3 regions of the Pseudoalteromonas sp. SWXJZ94C genome follow, and region 3 is predicted to be linked to each of the others. Evidence: predicted binding sites of a transcription regulator. Region 3 holds the regulator's gene; each other region holds the start of a gene.
The links. The regulator sigma-54, encoded in region 3, starts transcription at its own class of promoters, with help from an activator protein. The targets are predictions, from matches to a motif close to GTTGGCACGNNNNTNGNNT.
Positions count from the first base shown of each region.

Region 1: I6F65_RS01585 (EF-hand domain-containing protein) is a predicted target of sigma-54. The motif match lies at 2,561-2,579, and genes of this name have one in related genera.
Region 2: I6F65_RS06150 (formate/nitrite transporter family protein) is a predicted target of sigma-54. The motif match lies at 1,970-1,988, and genes of this name have one in related genera.

Region 1 covers NZ_JADYXF010000003.1:160-4,865, reverse strand. Annotated here, with positions in the region: gene I6F65_RS01605 (putative RNA methyltransferase) at 1-226, opposite strand, end outside; gene I6F65_RS01600 (energy-coupling factor ABC transporter permease) at 223-870, opposite strand; gene xthA (exodeoxyribonuclease III) at 872-1,684, opposite strand; gene I6F65_RS01590 (hypothetical protein) at 1,924-2,355, shown strand; gene I6F65_RS01585 (EF-hand domain-containing protein) at 2,621-3,142, shown strand; gene scpB (SMC-Scp complex subunit ScpB) at 3,294-3,884, shown strand; gene rluB (23S rRNA pseudouridine(2605) synthase RluB) at 3,881-4,706, shown strand, end outside.
Region 2 covers NZ_JADYXF010000010.1:54,549-59,254, forward strand. Annotated here, with positions in the region: gene I6F65_RS06145 (protein kinase) at 1-970, opposite strand, end outside; gene I6F65_RS06150 (formate/nitrite transporter family protein) at 977-1,804, opposite strand; gene I6F65_RS06155 (hypothetical protein) at 2,254-2,700, shown strand; gene icd (NADP-dependent isocitrate dehydrogenase) at 2,713-3,987, opposite strand; gene I6F65_RS06165 (glycosyltransferase family 2 protein) at 4,099-4,706, opposite strand, start outside.
Region 3 covers NZ_JADYXF010000045.1:10,041-14,746, forward strand. Annotated here, with positions in the region: gene mgtE (magnesium transporter) at 1-131, opposite strand, end outside; gene I6F65_RS17170 (HPr family phosphocarrier protein) at 220-492, opposite strand; gene rapZ (RNase adapter RapZ) at 531-1,379, opposite strand; gene ptsN (PTS IIA-like nitrogen regulatory protein PtsN) at 1,399-1,851, opposite strand; gene hpf (ribosome hibernation promoting factor) at 1,856-2,143, opposite strand; gene I6F65_RS17190 (RNA polymerase factor sigma-54) at 2,171-3,670, opposite strand; gene lptB (LPS export ABC transporter ATP-binding protein) at 3,740-4,465, opposite strand; gene lptA (lipopolysaccharide transport periplasmic protein LptA) at 4,462-4,706, opposite strand, start outside.

The DNA of each region.
Region 1 (4,706 bases), on a different contig from region 3:
GTGCACTTTGTAAAAATGCGTAAAAGCCACATTCTAAAAATGCACGCCTAGCCTGAACCATTTCTAGTGAGTCGCCTGGTTGTTTAGAGTTTTTTTGTTGCACAGGTAATAAATTTACATACCCTTCTTTTGCAAAGTCAAAACTATGTCTGTTTTCACAGCTAAGTGTGTTACTTGTTCTTATAAGAGGGTTGCTACACAGAGGGCAGCGATATTCAAGGCTCATGAGTCTAGGTAGTCCTTATCGTAAAAAGTTTTTACCCAATGCGGGCGATAAGTGATCATTATAGTAATAGCCATTCCATTTAACATCGCTTCCGGAAACCAGATTATTGCACTTAAATAAACGTAGTTATCTGTAAGTTCTTGCCAATTATATTGACCAATAGAAAGGTAAAATAACGCACCTAAAGCAATTTTAATACATGCTATGAATCCTGCTGTTATAAAAGCACAAACAAAAATATAAACAAAAAAGTGGCGTGGTAAATAATGATAGCTAACAATAAAAGCTAAATAGCTCAATGCTATAGGTATAAATGCACCAATAAGTATTTGCACTGGCAGTAATTCGGGCTCAATTTGCCCAAAACTAGCTAATAGGGCAGTGGCAAGTAAACTACTTAAAATAGTTAGGCGCCAGCCTAGTATTAATGTGGCTGCGGTTACGCCTAAAATATGTAAATCTAGCCCTGTTAGTATGCCTGCTTTTATTCGCCATAAAATGGCAAACACGAGCGCGCACGCAAGTACACCTGTTTGGCGAACAGGTGTACTATAAAGTGCTTTATAGGTAGCCTTATCAAAGCTGAGTAAACTAGCTATAGCAACAACAGCCCAAAGCAGTCCTTGTACTTGTAAGCTCAACATATTAATTATTTTTAAATGTTGACCAAATAGGCGCGTGGTCTGAAGGCTTTTCAATACCACGTAATTCGTAATCAATTCCGGTATCAATACAGCGCGCAGCTAATTCGTTAGTCGCAAGCACTACATCTATTCTAAGACCACGGTTATCTACAAAACCTTTTGAGCGATAGTCAAACCAAGAGTATTGATCGTCTGTATTTGGATTTTGTTCTCTAAAGGTATCTTTAAAGCCCCAATTAAGCAGTGTAGCTAGCCATTCACGTTCTACTGGTTGGAAAGAGCATTTACCTGTTTTTAACCAACGTTTAGCATTTACATCGCCTATACCAATATCTAAATCAGTAGGTGATATGTTGATATCGCCCATAACAATGACGTCTTGCTCTGGCGTATGGTTGGTTTCAAGGTGTGTCATTAAGTCTTTATAGAATTGGCGTTTATAGGGGAACTTAGTTTCGTGATTTATATTGTCGCCCTGCGGGAAATAACCATTCATTACGGTTAAATCACGACCATTTTCTTGCTCTACAGTGACACTGATCATACGTTTTTGTGATTCATCTGTATCGGTTGCAAAGCCTTTTAAGACCGATTTAGGTTCATTTTTGCATAACATAGCTACACCGTAATGCGCTTTTTGCCCATGAAAATAAACGTGATATCCCATTTTTTGAACATCTTCTAGTGGAAACGCTTCGTCATGAACTTTAATTTCTTGCAACCCAATAACGTCTGGTTGATGTTTATCGATAATAGCTTGTAATTGATGAAGACGAGCACGCAGACCATTGATATTGAAAGAAATCACTTTCATAGAATTTACCTTTAAATTAGTTCTATTTAATAAGATAAATTGTATCAGTAAATACACCTACATAACATGGCTGAAATGAGGAAATAGCTGCGTAAATGTTGATCAAATGGTGTTTAAAGATCAAACATTGTTAATGCAGTATTAATATTTTAAATAAATAAAAAATTCAGTTGAAATGTTAATTGTTGGCTATATAATGCGCGAAATTACTTAGTTAGCTCGTTCAAATAGGATCTCTCATGAAAACACAACTAATTTTAGCCGCTGCACTTTTAGCATCAACGACTGTTTCTGCACAAAGCAATACTTACTTTAGCGAAGACAATAAAATTGAATCTAAGTTATGCGTATTGAGCGCAAATGAAGGTTTTACTGCTGCTCGTAAAGAAGCTGCTCTTCATGGTGTGTATTTATCACGCTTTTCACAAAGCATTTTGTGTAACGGTGAAGATATTCGTGATATCGCTAAAAAAGAAACTTTTAATAAAGTAACAACGACTAAGGTTGAAGTGTTTGCAAAAGATGCTCAACAAGAAACACAATTATGTATGACTGCTTTAAAGCAAGGTCTAGCGCCAGTTCGTCAAAAAATAGGCAACTTAGACTCATTAAAATGTAATGGTCAAAAGGTAACCGACTTTGTTAAGCGCTACCATAACGCTGCTATCTAATAAATGCTCCAATTAATTTATTAATCAGATTTTAAGTTAATTAGCATCATTAAATAAAAACAATACTCAGTATATATTTATGTACTGGGTATTTTTTTGCAAAAATTACAGACATTCTGCAAACCTTTCATTATGTAAGTATATGAGTTTGTTTGATAAATAACCTTACTAATGCTATCCAACTGATTTTATTGACCAATTTTAAATTGGCATCAGACTTGTATTAAATAGAGTGACATTTAATTAATTACGAAGGATACGTCTTATGAAAAAGTTAACATTAGCAGCCACTATTTTAGCGTCTTTAAGCTTAGCAGCTTGTTCATCTAATCAAGGTCTTGAGAAAATAGACAGCGACTTTGCAAGTTTAGATAACGATAGCGATGGTTTTATTTCTAAAGTTGAAGCCGATGACGATAGCATTTGGGGTCATTTTTCAAATATTGACACCAACATGGATAACGAAATAAGCCGCAAAGAATTTAATGCTTACATGAAGCTTAATACTGGAAAAGTAGCAACTGATTCTGAGGTTAGCGAATCGGCTTTTAAAGCAGAAATTGCTAAATTTGATAAAATTGAAAGCAGCTTTTCAAGCTTAGATAACGACAGTAATGGCTATATCTCTGTAGTTGAAGGCAATGATGATGATATTTCAAATCATTTTGGTTATATGGATAAAAACCAAGATAAGCGCATCAGCAAGAGCGAGTTTATGGGTTACATTAAAAAATACGGTAACGCAGTAGCTGAAGATGACGCATTAGAAGCGATTAAACACAGTTAATATTTGTTGTTTTAAAGAGTAAGTTAGAAGCCAGTGACACTCACTGGCTTTTTTGTGTTTTAAATTAGGTAAATTGATAGATATATTTTCCTAGTTTAGTGTTGTTCTGGCATAATAGATGGCTGTGTATTTTTATTTGTTTAGAGTGTGTATGGCGGGTCGGCGAATTAGTGATGAGCAATTAATTGAAATCATTGAAGCGGCGATTTTTGTTGCAGATAAACCTGTCAGTAAACGTCACCTTAAAGACACTGTTTTAGCTGATTTGGCTATTACGATGGCGCGAATTAACGATGCCATTGAAACAATACAAGTACATTTTCAAACCCGTGGTATTCGCTTAGTTGAAGTTGGCAGTGGCTATCGTTTTCAAGCATGTAGTAGTTTAAGCCCATGGTTAAATAACCTTTGGCAAGAACGTGCGCCTAAGTATTCGCGCGCATTACTTGAAACGTTATCGCTTATTGCATATAAACAACCGATTACACGTGGCGAAATTGAGCAAGTAAGAGGTGTAACAACCGGCTCAAATATTATTAAAACCTTACTCGAAAGAGAGTGGGTTAAAGTGGTAGGGCATAAAGAGGTTCCGGGTAAACCGGCTTTATATGCAACTACTAAGCAATTTTTAGATTATTTTTCGATAATGGGTTTAGATAACTTACCTGCCTTGCCAGAGCAACAGCAGAGTAAAATAAACCAGTTATTAAGTGATCCTTCTGTGAGAGAACCATCCGAATGAGTATTATACAAGGTGAAAAGTTACAAAAAGTCCTAGCCCGTGCTGGCGTAGGCTCACGCCGTGAAATGGAAAAATACATTGATGCAAACCGCGTTAGTGTAAATGGTAAAGTGGCAAAGCTAGGTGACCGTGTTGAGGAAACTGATTTAATTCGTGTTGACGGACACACTGTAAAAATTGAAGAAAAAGCAGACAGAATCTGTCGTGTAATTATGTATAACAAACCAGAAGGTGAGTTAAGTACCCGTAAAGACCCTGAAGGGCGACGTACTGTATTTGACCGACTTCCTCGTATTGATGGCGAGCGTTGGATTGCTGTTGGTCGACTAGACGTTAATACATCGGGTTTAATGCTTTTTACCAACGATGGTGAATTAGCAAATCGTTTAATGCATCCAAGTTACGAAGTAGAGCGTGAATATTCTGCACGTGTATTTGGTGAAGTGACTGCCGAAACGATTAAAAACTTAACCCGTGGTGTTGAGTTAGAAGATGGTCCTGCTAAGTTTATGAGCGTTAATCCAATGGGCGGAGAAGGTATAAACCGTTGGTATAATGTAACTTTAAACGAGGGACGTAACCGTGAAGTACGTCGTTTGTGGCAATCACAAGATGTTGAAGTATCTCGTCTTATTCGTATCCGTTATGGCAAATTAGAATTAGATAAGCGCGTGCCACAAGGCGGATGGGTAGAATACGATTTAGAAACCGTTAACTATTTACGTAAAACAGTTAAATTAGGTCGTGAAACACAAACTAAGCTTTCTGTTATGCCTGAAAAGCGCAAAGATAAACGTGCTAAAATTAATCAGATTCGTAAAG
Region 2 (4,706 bases), on a different contig from region 3:
TTAACTGTGCGGCGTTATTTGTTAGCTCTACTGACGGCGCTTTAATTATGACAAAGTCGGCAGTTTTTAAGTCGAGCGCTAAATAAACGTGGCTTCGATTCGATGAATGAATAACACGCCTTATTTTATACCCTTGAGATCCATAAACGCCTTCTTGAATAGAGCCAAGTTTATTGCTTTCAAATAAATCACCTTCTTTTAAAATAGGTGGAATACTTAATTCATCCAGTTTATTTATTTGTGCTTTCGCGAGCTGATTTATTACAATAACCTGCATGGTTAGGTTGTCGTTACTACCAGCATTAACTGCTTCATCGACAACTATTTTAGCTTGCGTGTTTAAGTCATTTTTTTGATAGTTTAATAACGCTAAAATACGCTCTTCAGTCAAAAAGTTAAATATGCCGTCGGTCATCAATAAAAACACATCACCAACGATTAATGGCTCACAAAGGTAGTCGAACTTAAAATGTGGCGTTATTCCGAGCGCTTGGCTTAATACCGTTTGACCATTGGCTTGTATATTATGATCAGTTGTTAACAATGTAAGTTGGTTATTACGAAGGCGATAAATACGTGAATCACCCACATGAAAAATATGAGCGCATTGGTTTTGCAAAATAAGCGCTGAAAAAGTACATACATAACCTTTTTCAAGATTGTACTTATAAGGGCTGTGCTGATTTTTACAATATAAATGGGCATTTACACTTTTAAATACTTGACCACCAGCATGCTCAACGGACCATGCTGGTGATGTACAATAATAATCGTTAATAAAGCGCTTAACCGCACTTTCACTCGCTACTTGGCTAACTAAACTGCTACCTACCCCGTCGCTAATAGCAAACACGGCACCTTTAAGGTTAAGCTCATCTAATATTGGCACTCGGGACAAAACAAAGTCTTGATTTATACTTTTACAACCTTGTGTTGTAAAATACCCAGTATTGAGTGTTAAGGCAGTCATCGGTTATTAACTCGTATGCTGCGTTTGAATATGACGCTTTGGCGCTGTTTTGTAGTGCGTGGTGTATAACGTTAAACCAGTAAACGCCAAGCCACCGACTAAGTTACCTAATACGGTTGGAATTTCGTTCCAAATTAAGTAATCCATTACCGAAAATTCACCGCCCATAATAAGCGCAAACGGGAATAAAAACATATTCACTACTGAGTGCTCAAAGCCCATAAAAAAGAACAACATAACCGGCATCCACATGGCAATTACTTTACCGCTTACATTTGTTGAAATCATTGCGCCAACAACCCCAAGCGACACCATCCAGTTGCATAACATGCCTCTAATAAATATAGTTAACCAACCTGCTGTTCCAAATTCGGCATAGCCCAAAGTACGCGCCTCGCCTATTGCAGCAACTTTTTTAGCAATTGCACCGCCATCTATGTTGTACCCATAAGTAAAAATAAACGACATCATAAAAGCAACCGTTAGCGCCCCTAAAAAATTACCCAAAAACACTTTGCCCCAATGCGGTAATATTTGCGACCACGTAACGCCTGGTCGCTTTGCAAGCCATGCTAGTGGCGTAAGTACAAATACACCCGTCAGTAAATCAAAACCCATTAAGTACAACATAATAAAACCAACGGGAAACAACATCGAGCCCACTAAATGTGAGCCAGTGGCAATGCTAACGGTAATTGCAAACACTGCAGCTAACGCTAAAATAGCGCCAGCCATAAATGCACGAATTAACGTATCGCGCGTTGACATATAAATTTTAGACTCACCAGAGTCCACCATTTTAGTTACAAATTCGGTAGGGATTAAATAAGCCATTTTTTTACCTTTATTTTGGTAGTGCTATTTTAATTTCCATTTGCAGCAATATATTGCAAGCAAAAAAAAACGCCTACACCTTACTTTTTTAAAGTAAATGTGTAGACGTCTTCGTCTGGAATCATATTGGTCTTAGCAAGGGGAGAAACCTTACTGTATGTTAATTTGCAAAGTTGGTGCCATTACAAAAAATTAAATTATAGCTATTTAAAAACAAGTAGTTAGTTGATTTAATGTAATTTTAAAAATGATATTTACGCGCTATTTTTGTGCATTAAAAGCCGTTTTGCACCAAATAAAGTAATTAAACATTATAAATAACAACCTTAAAAAGAAGCATCCAGCTACAGTATTGATAAAATCAATATCAGTTATTGAAAACAACAATTTCATTAATAATACACTTAGCGCTAGAGTGAAGTTAAGCCAACAAACTAAGAGTAATTATTATGCCAACTACCGCTATCTTCACACACCAAGACGGATTATTCATTGATGCTAATTTACATCAATTCATTAAAGAGCAGTTATGTACTAAAGCGACTTTAAAAACGACTGAGATTTACCAAGCTTTAGCTACGTTAGTTGATGAATTTGGGTGTACTTGTCGTAAAAATAAGCATCAACCAAGTGATACTCTTGAAGTAGACACGCTATTAAATGCGTATCAACAAAAAAATCATCCACATTGCCATATGAACGCACAAACAACAGAAGCCGTGCTTGATGAATACTGCTGCCAAGTACCTGCCATTATTGTTGTAGCATTAATGGATACACTAAGCGGTACACACTGTGATGAGCCAAATGCACATGCCATTTATCATCGCGCTGCACAATTAACTAATCGCCCTTGTATGCACACAGTGCAGATTGCTAATGCATCAGCAGCTTAAAAATGGGGGTGTTTAAAAATGCTCGATAACCTTTTGTGCAAAGTCTGTGCAACTTAGGGTTATCGAGTTATTAGATATTGAATTATTAGAATCATCTTTATTAGGTGCTAAATCAAAAGTTACTTGGGAACTTGCGAAGGTTTTTTCTAATGCGTTTTCAATCAATATTGCGGCTTTATCCCACTTCATAAATTTAAGCATTAACACTGCACTTAAAATACTGCTGCTCGGATTGGCTTTATTTTGTCCCGCTATACGTTCAAACGTGCCATGTGTTGGTTCAAAAAATGCCACTTCGTTATTTAAATTTGCAGCGGGCATTATGCCAACTCCACCCACTTGCGCGCTAAGCATATCAGCTAAAAAGTCGCCATTTTGATTAGTAGTGGCTACTACATCAAACTGTTCTGGATGCATTAAACATTGCTGAAGCATGTTATCGGCTATTACTTCTTTAATAATTAATGGTTCTTGATCTGATCGCTCTATTAGTAGCCAACGACCATTTTGATGATTTATAGCTTTAAATTCTTTTTTAGCAAGTGCGAACCCCCAACGTTTAAATGCACCATCGGTAAATTTAAGTACATTTCCTTTGTGCACAATAGTCAGTGAATCGCTGTTATTTTTAAGTGCGTAGTTTATTGCATAACGTACTAATCGCTCAGAACCTTCTTTTGAAATGTTTTTAATGCCAATGCCGCACTCTTGTGTAAATCTCAAGCGCGTTACACCCATTTCTTCACATAAAAAGTCGAGCATTTTTTCACTTTCAATGCTGCCCGCTTGCCATTCAATACCTGAATAAACATCTTCGCTACTATCGCGAAGCACCGTTATGTTAGTTAAAAAAGGATTTTTTAAAGGAGAAGGAAGCGCACTAAAGCCTTTAATGGTGCGCATATTTACAAACAAATCCATTTCTTGTCTAAGCGCAACATTAAGTGAGCGAAAGCCACCACCAAGCGGAGTTGTTAGTGGCCCTTTTATGGCTATTTTACAAGTACGTACCGCGTTAATTGTTTCTTGCGGGAACCAATCACCGTCATATAATTTAGCTGCTTGTTCGCCGTTGTAAACTTGCATCCAATGAATTTTTCGCGCCGTTTTATAACAGTGTTCAACAGCACGATTAACCACATTACGCATTACTGGCATAACATCTAAACCCACACCATCGCCGTCAATATAAGCAATTATAGGTTCGAGAGGGATTTGCCAGTCCCCGCGCTCATCTATTGTTATATTTTGACCTTGCTCTGGTACATTTATATGTTGGTACTGCATTGCTAACACCTACAAAGCTTTATTAATATTATTAAAGCATGATCAGTTTGGTGTGTCTGTATTCACTTTTTTATAGTTACTATCAGTTTAAAAAATATAGAGCTTTTATTTTTATCTATAAGTAGCAAATAAATATTTATTAAAACTGTATTGGCTTTGTATTACTGCAATTACAAAACCAGCTCTTCCATCTAAAAAGCCAAGTCGTAAAAAGTAATGACGAATAAAAGCAAATGTTGCTGAGCTTATTGCTTTTAATATGGATGATTTTTTGCCTTTCCTAATCATTTGGTCTGCACCAATATTGGCATAGTTATTTCTTTTATTTATATATGCAAAAATATCTTCGTATTGAAAGTGCAATAAATCTGCCTTTAAGTTAATCAAGTTACAGCCTTTAACCACTACCGATTCGTGTACCAAATTATTATTGTAACTCGTTGTGTTTTTATTGTAGATACGAGAAATACGGCTTGGGTACCATCCACTATGACGAATAAATTGACCACAAAAGTGCGTTAATCTATTAAGTACTAGTACGTCTTTTTCTTTACATTTAGCAAGGTTATCTCGTATTTCAGCACCTAATTCATCACTAACGACTTCGTCACAATCAATTGCAAAAATCCAGTCGTTACTTGCTAAAGCTTCTGCTCTTTGGCGTTGCTCACCAAATCCTTCCCAGTCGGCACGAACGAATACTTTATCTGTGTATTTTT
Region 3 (4,706 bases):
AATAATGCAGTATCACAAGGAGCGGTTTTAGCTAACATGCGCCTAACTTGAACAAATTGACCACTGTTAAGCGACTTGGTCACTTGTTTTAATTGTTGTAGTGGGTAGTCTTGTTCAAAAGCTTCGGGCATTGGCGTCCTTAATTAATTTTAATATTACTTTGGTAGGGGAGGTTACTAACTTTTTTGGTTTATCTAATTTTTGATTCTTTATTACTGACTATTCTTGTTCGTTAAATCGTTGCGCTATTAACTGACCAACAGCGTGCAAAGCTTGCTCTGCATCGGGTCCTTCACATACCACTTTAACTTCTTTTCCTTGGCTACTCTCTAGCAGCATTAAGCCTAAAACACTATCACCGGCAGCTTCTTTGCCATCTTGAAATATAGTAATTGAAGCGTCGAATTGTACGGCTAATTGTGCAAGCACCGTTGCAGCTCTAGCGTGTAAGCCTAATTTGTTTTTTATTAAAAACGTGTCTTCTAAACGCATAAGTTACTCTACCTAAGCTGAACAGGTGATTATTTAAATTATTTATTTTCTTGTTCACGATGACGAATTTTTACATTTGGGTGAGTCATCGAAAAGCTTTCACCAATCGTTTGTGCTAAATACACTGAACGATGCTGTCCACCTGTACAACCAATAGCAATGGTTAAGTAGCTACGATTATTTCGTTCTAAATGAGGTAACCACGTTTGCACAAAGGTTTGAATTTGCCATGTAAACTTTTGCACAATACTATGATTAGCTAAGTAGTCTTTAACGGGCTGATCTAATCCTGTTAAAGGTTTTAATTCGGGCTCCCAATGTGGGTTTGGTAAAAAACGTGCATCGAAGACATAATCCGCTTCTTTAGGTATTCCGTATTTAAAGCCAAATGATTCAAAAGTAACAATAAGCTGTTTGTCTTTTTTACCAAGTATTTTTTCTCTGATAGATTCAGCGAGTTGGTGAACACTTAACTCGCTGGTATCAATCATAAAGTCAGCTCTGGTTGTTAGTACATCAAGTAATTCTTTTTCTTTTTTTATAGCTAAATCAAGTGGCAATGAGTCGACAGAAAGAGGGTGTAGTCGTCGCGTTTCAGAAAAACGTTTTATTAATACTTGATCTTCGCTGTCTAAATAAAACAGCGTTGGTTTAGCAAAACCAGGTAAATACTCAAAAATATCATTGAACTGTTCTTGTTCTTTTGGCAAGTTTCGAACATCAATACTCACTGCTATTTTGTCGTAGTTGTCAGAGACACTTCGCACTAGAGAAGGCAGCAGGTTTAGTGGAATATTATCTACGCAATAATAACCTAAGTCTTCAACTACGCGTAAAGCTACCGATTTTCCAGAACCTGATCGGCCACTTATGATAATTAATTCCATTTAACACCTTTTTTATTAATTATGATTGATCAACAATAACTTGGTATAGCTCTGTATCTGATTTTGCACAGCGTAACTGCTTACAAAATTCTTTGTCGTTTAGTTTATCAGCAATGGTTGCTAGAGTCTTTAAGTGCTGTTGGTTATCACCATCTGGTACGATGAGTGCAACAAAAATATCTACAGGGCGGTTATCTATCGCATCAAAGTTAATAGGTGTTTCGCTAACAAGTACTAAAGCTAAAGGTTCTTCTACGCCACTCATTCGTCCGTGAGGGATTGCAATACCTTTACCAATGCCTGTACTACCTAGTTTTTCTCTGCTTAGTAAAGCACTAAGAATATCTTGTTGAGATAAGTAAGGAAGCTTGTTGTGAGCAAGTTCGCTAATAAACTCTAAAATTCTTTTTTTACTATTAAAAAGGACCGCAGCTTTGCTGCAGTCCTGACATATAAGTGAACTTAATTTCATAATATTAGTGTCGAGCAAGCTTCTCTTTGTGTTTGATAACTTGTCGATCGAGCTTGTCAATCAACGAGTCAATGGCGGCATACATATCTTGATGTTCAGTAGAGGCAAATAATTCTGCACCACTGACATGAATTGTTGCTTCTGCTTTTTGGTTTAATTTTTCTACATCGAGAATGACATGAACATTATTAATATGATCAGAGTGCCTTTCTAGCTTCGCAAATTTAGTGTTTACATAGTCTTTTAGTGAATCGGTTACTTCTACGTGACGACCAGTTAAGTTTAGTTGCATAAGCGTTACCCTCTTTGTTTTTGCGTCTTAAATCAGACTTTTTCGCTGATTTGACGGTGGAATAGCCAGAGATTCGCGGTACTTTGCGATCGTGCGTCTAGCTACTTTAATTCCCTGCTCAGCCAATATATCCGCTATCTTGCTATCACTCAATGGTTTTGCTGAGTTTTCTGCTGCGATTAATTTTCTAATCAGAGCGCGTATTGCCGTAGATGAACATTCGCCACCATTTTCGGTGCTTACATGGCTTGAGAAAAAGTATTTTAACTCAAATATTCCACGTGGCGTGTGCATATACTTTTGGGTTGTTACGCGAGAAATAGTCGACTCGTGCATTTCTACCATTTCAGCAACATCATTTAAAACCATTGGTTTCATGGCTTCTGGACCGTGTTCAAAAAAGCCTTGTTGTTGCTTAACAATACAATTTGTTACTTTTAACAATGTGTCGTTTCTGCTTTCTAGGCTTTTAATAAACCATTTTGCTTCTTGTAAGTGTGAGCGAATAAATTGGCTATCACCACTAGATTTAACGGTACGAGACATTGCAGCATATTGGCTGTTTACTCTTATTTTAGGCATGCTATCTGGGTTTAATTCTACAACCCAGCGACCTTTAATTTTTTTAACCGACACATCAGGAATAACATACTCAGACTCTTCTCTAACAATCGTATCAGCGGGTTTAGGGCTGAGAGTATGTATTAGTGTCATTACTTCTTTAAGCTCTTCTTCTTTGAGCTTAGTTTTTTTCATTAATGTACGATAGTCACGAGCAGCTAATAAATCAATATGCTCGGTTAAGATCATTTTTGTTTCATTAATGTAAGGTGTTTCTTTATCAAACTGGTTAAGCTGAATACACAAGCACTCTTGTAAACTACGTGCAGCAATACCGACCGGATCAAACAGTTGGATACGCTTTAAAACGGCTTCAATTTCGTCAAGTTCGACTTCGTTATCATCTTCGTTTTCTTGATTGAAGCTCTCTAAAATTTCTTCACAGCTAAGTGTTAAAATACCAGAATCATCTACGGCTTCAACAATAGCGATTGCAATAGCTTCATCAGTAGGGCTAAAAGGCGTTAATTGTAACTGCCACATTAGGTACTCATGAAGTGTTTCGGTTGAAGCACCTTGGTATATTGACTCGTCCTCAGGCATTGGTCCTGATGACGATGCAGGCGCAGCACTCATGTACTCATCCCAGCTAACATCCATAGCCATGTCGTCACTTACTGTATCTTTAGCAAGTGCTTCACCACTATCTTGTTCGTATTCGCTAGGAGCATCATCTGCAGATGCGCTAACAGTAACGTCATCGTTATCAGCTTTTTGCTCATTTTTGCCAGCAGAATCTTCTGCGTAGTCGTTTTCTTCAACTTCTAGCAGCGGGTTGCTATCAAGAGCTTCTTGTATTTCTTGCTGGAGATCCAATGTACTGAGTTGCAACAAACGAATTGCTTGTTGCAGCTGTGGTGTCATTGTAAGTTGCTGGCCCATGCGCAGCTGTAATGATTGCCTCATTTATCTCTAACAATCCTTTTATGTTGTTATAATTAATACTAGCAGATGCTCAAAGACATGGCGTTAATGTTACAGCCTAAATTGCTCGCCTAAGTAAACATCGCGTACTGTTTTATCGTTTAATACGTGTTCAGGAGTGCCAGATGCAATTAGCTCCCCATGAGAAACAATGTAGGCTTTTTCACAAACATCAAGGGTTTCTCTTACGTTATGATCGGTAATTAATACACCAATCCCACGGTTTTTAAGATGTTCTATTATTTTCTTAATATCTAATACTGAAATTGGGTCTACACCAGCAAAAGGTTCATCTAGCAATATAAACTTAGGATCGGCGGCAAGTGCACGTGCTATTTCTACACGGCGACGTTCACCACCGGATAAAGCCATACCTTGGCTATCACGAATATGCTGAATGCTAAATTCATCCAATAGATTATTTAATGTGTCTTCTCGAGCTTGTTTATTTAACGATTTACGCGTTTCTAAAATAGCCATTAAGTTTTGGTAAACAGTCAGTTTTCTAAATATTGACGATTCTTGTGGTAAATACCCTATCCCTAATCTAGCACGACTATGCATAGGTAAAAGAGTAATATCGTTATCATCGATGGATATTTTACCTTTGTCGCTAGGTACAAGTCCTACAATCATATAAAACGTTGTAGTTTTACCTGCACCATTAGGTCCAAGTAAACCAACAATACTGCCAGCCTTAACCTCAAGACCTACATTTTTAACAACTTCACGACCTTTATAGCTTTTTGCTAACAGCTCTGCTTTTAATGTGCTCATGGTTGACCTTTATCGCTTTTTTTACTTTTTGTAGCTTCAATAGGCACTAAAATAGTATGAACGCGATCGGTAGAGTTTTCGTCTTTTTCAGCACTAATAAGCTGTTGCTGCATATCGTAAGTAATGCTTTTTGCGTTAATTTTTTGTCCAGCTTGCGATACTTGTGCATCGCCAACAAGTGTTAAAAAACGCTTAGCTACATCGTAACGAACTTCGTTCGCACTTGCGCTCATTATTGTGC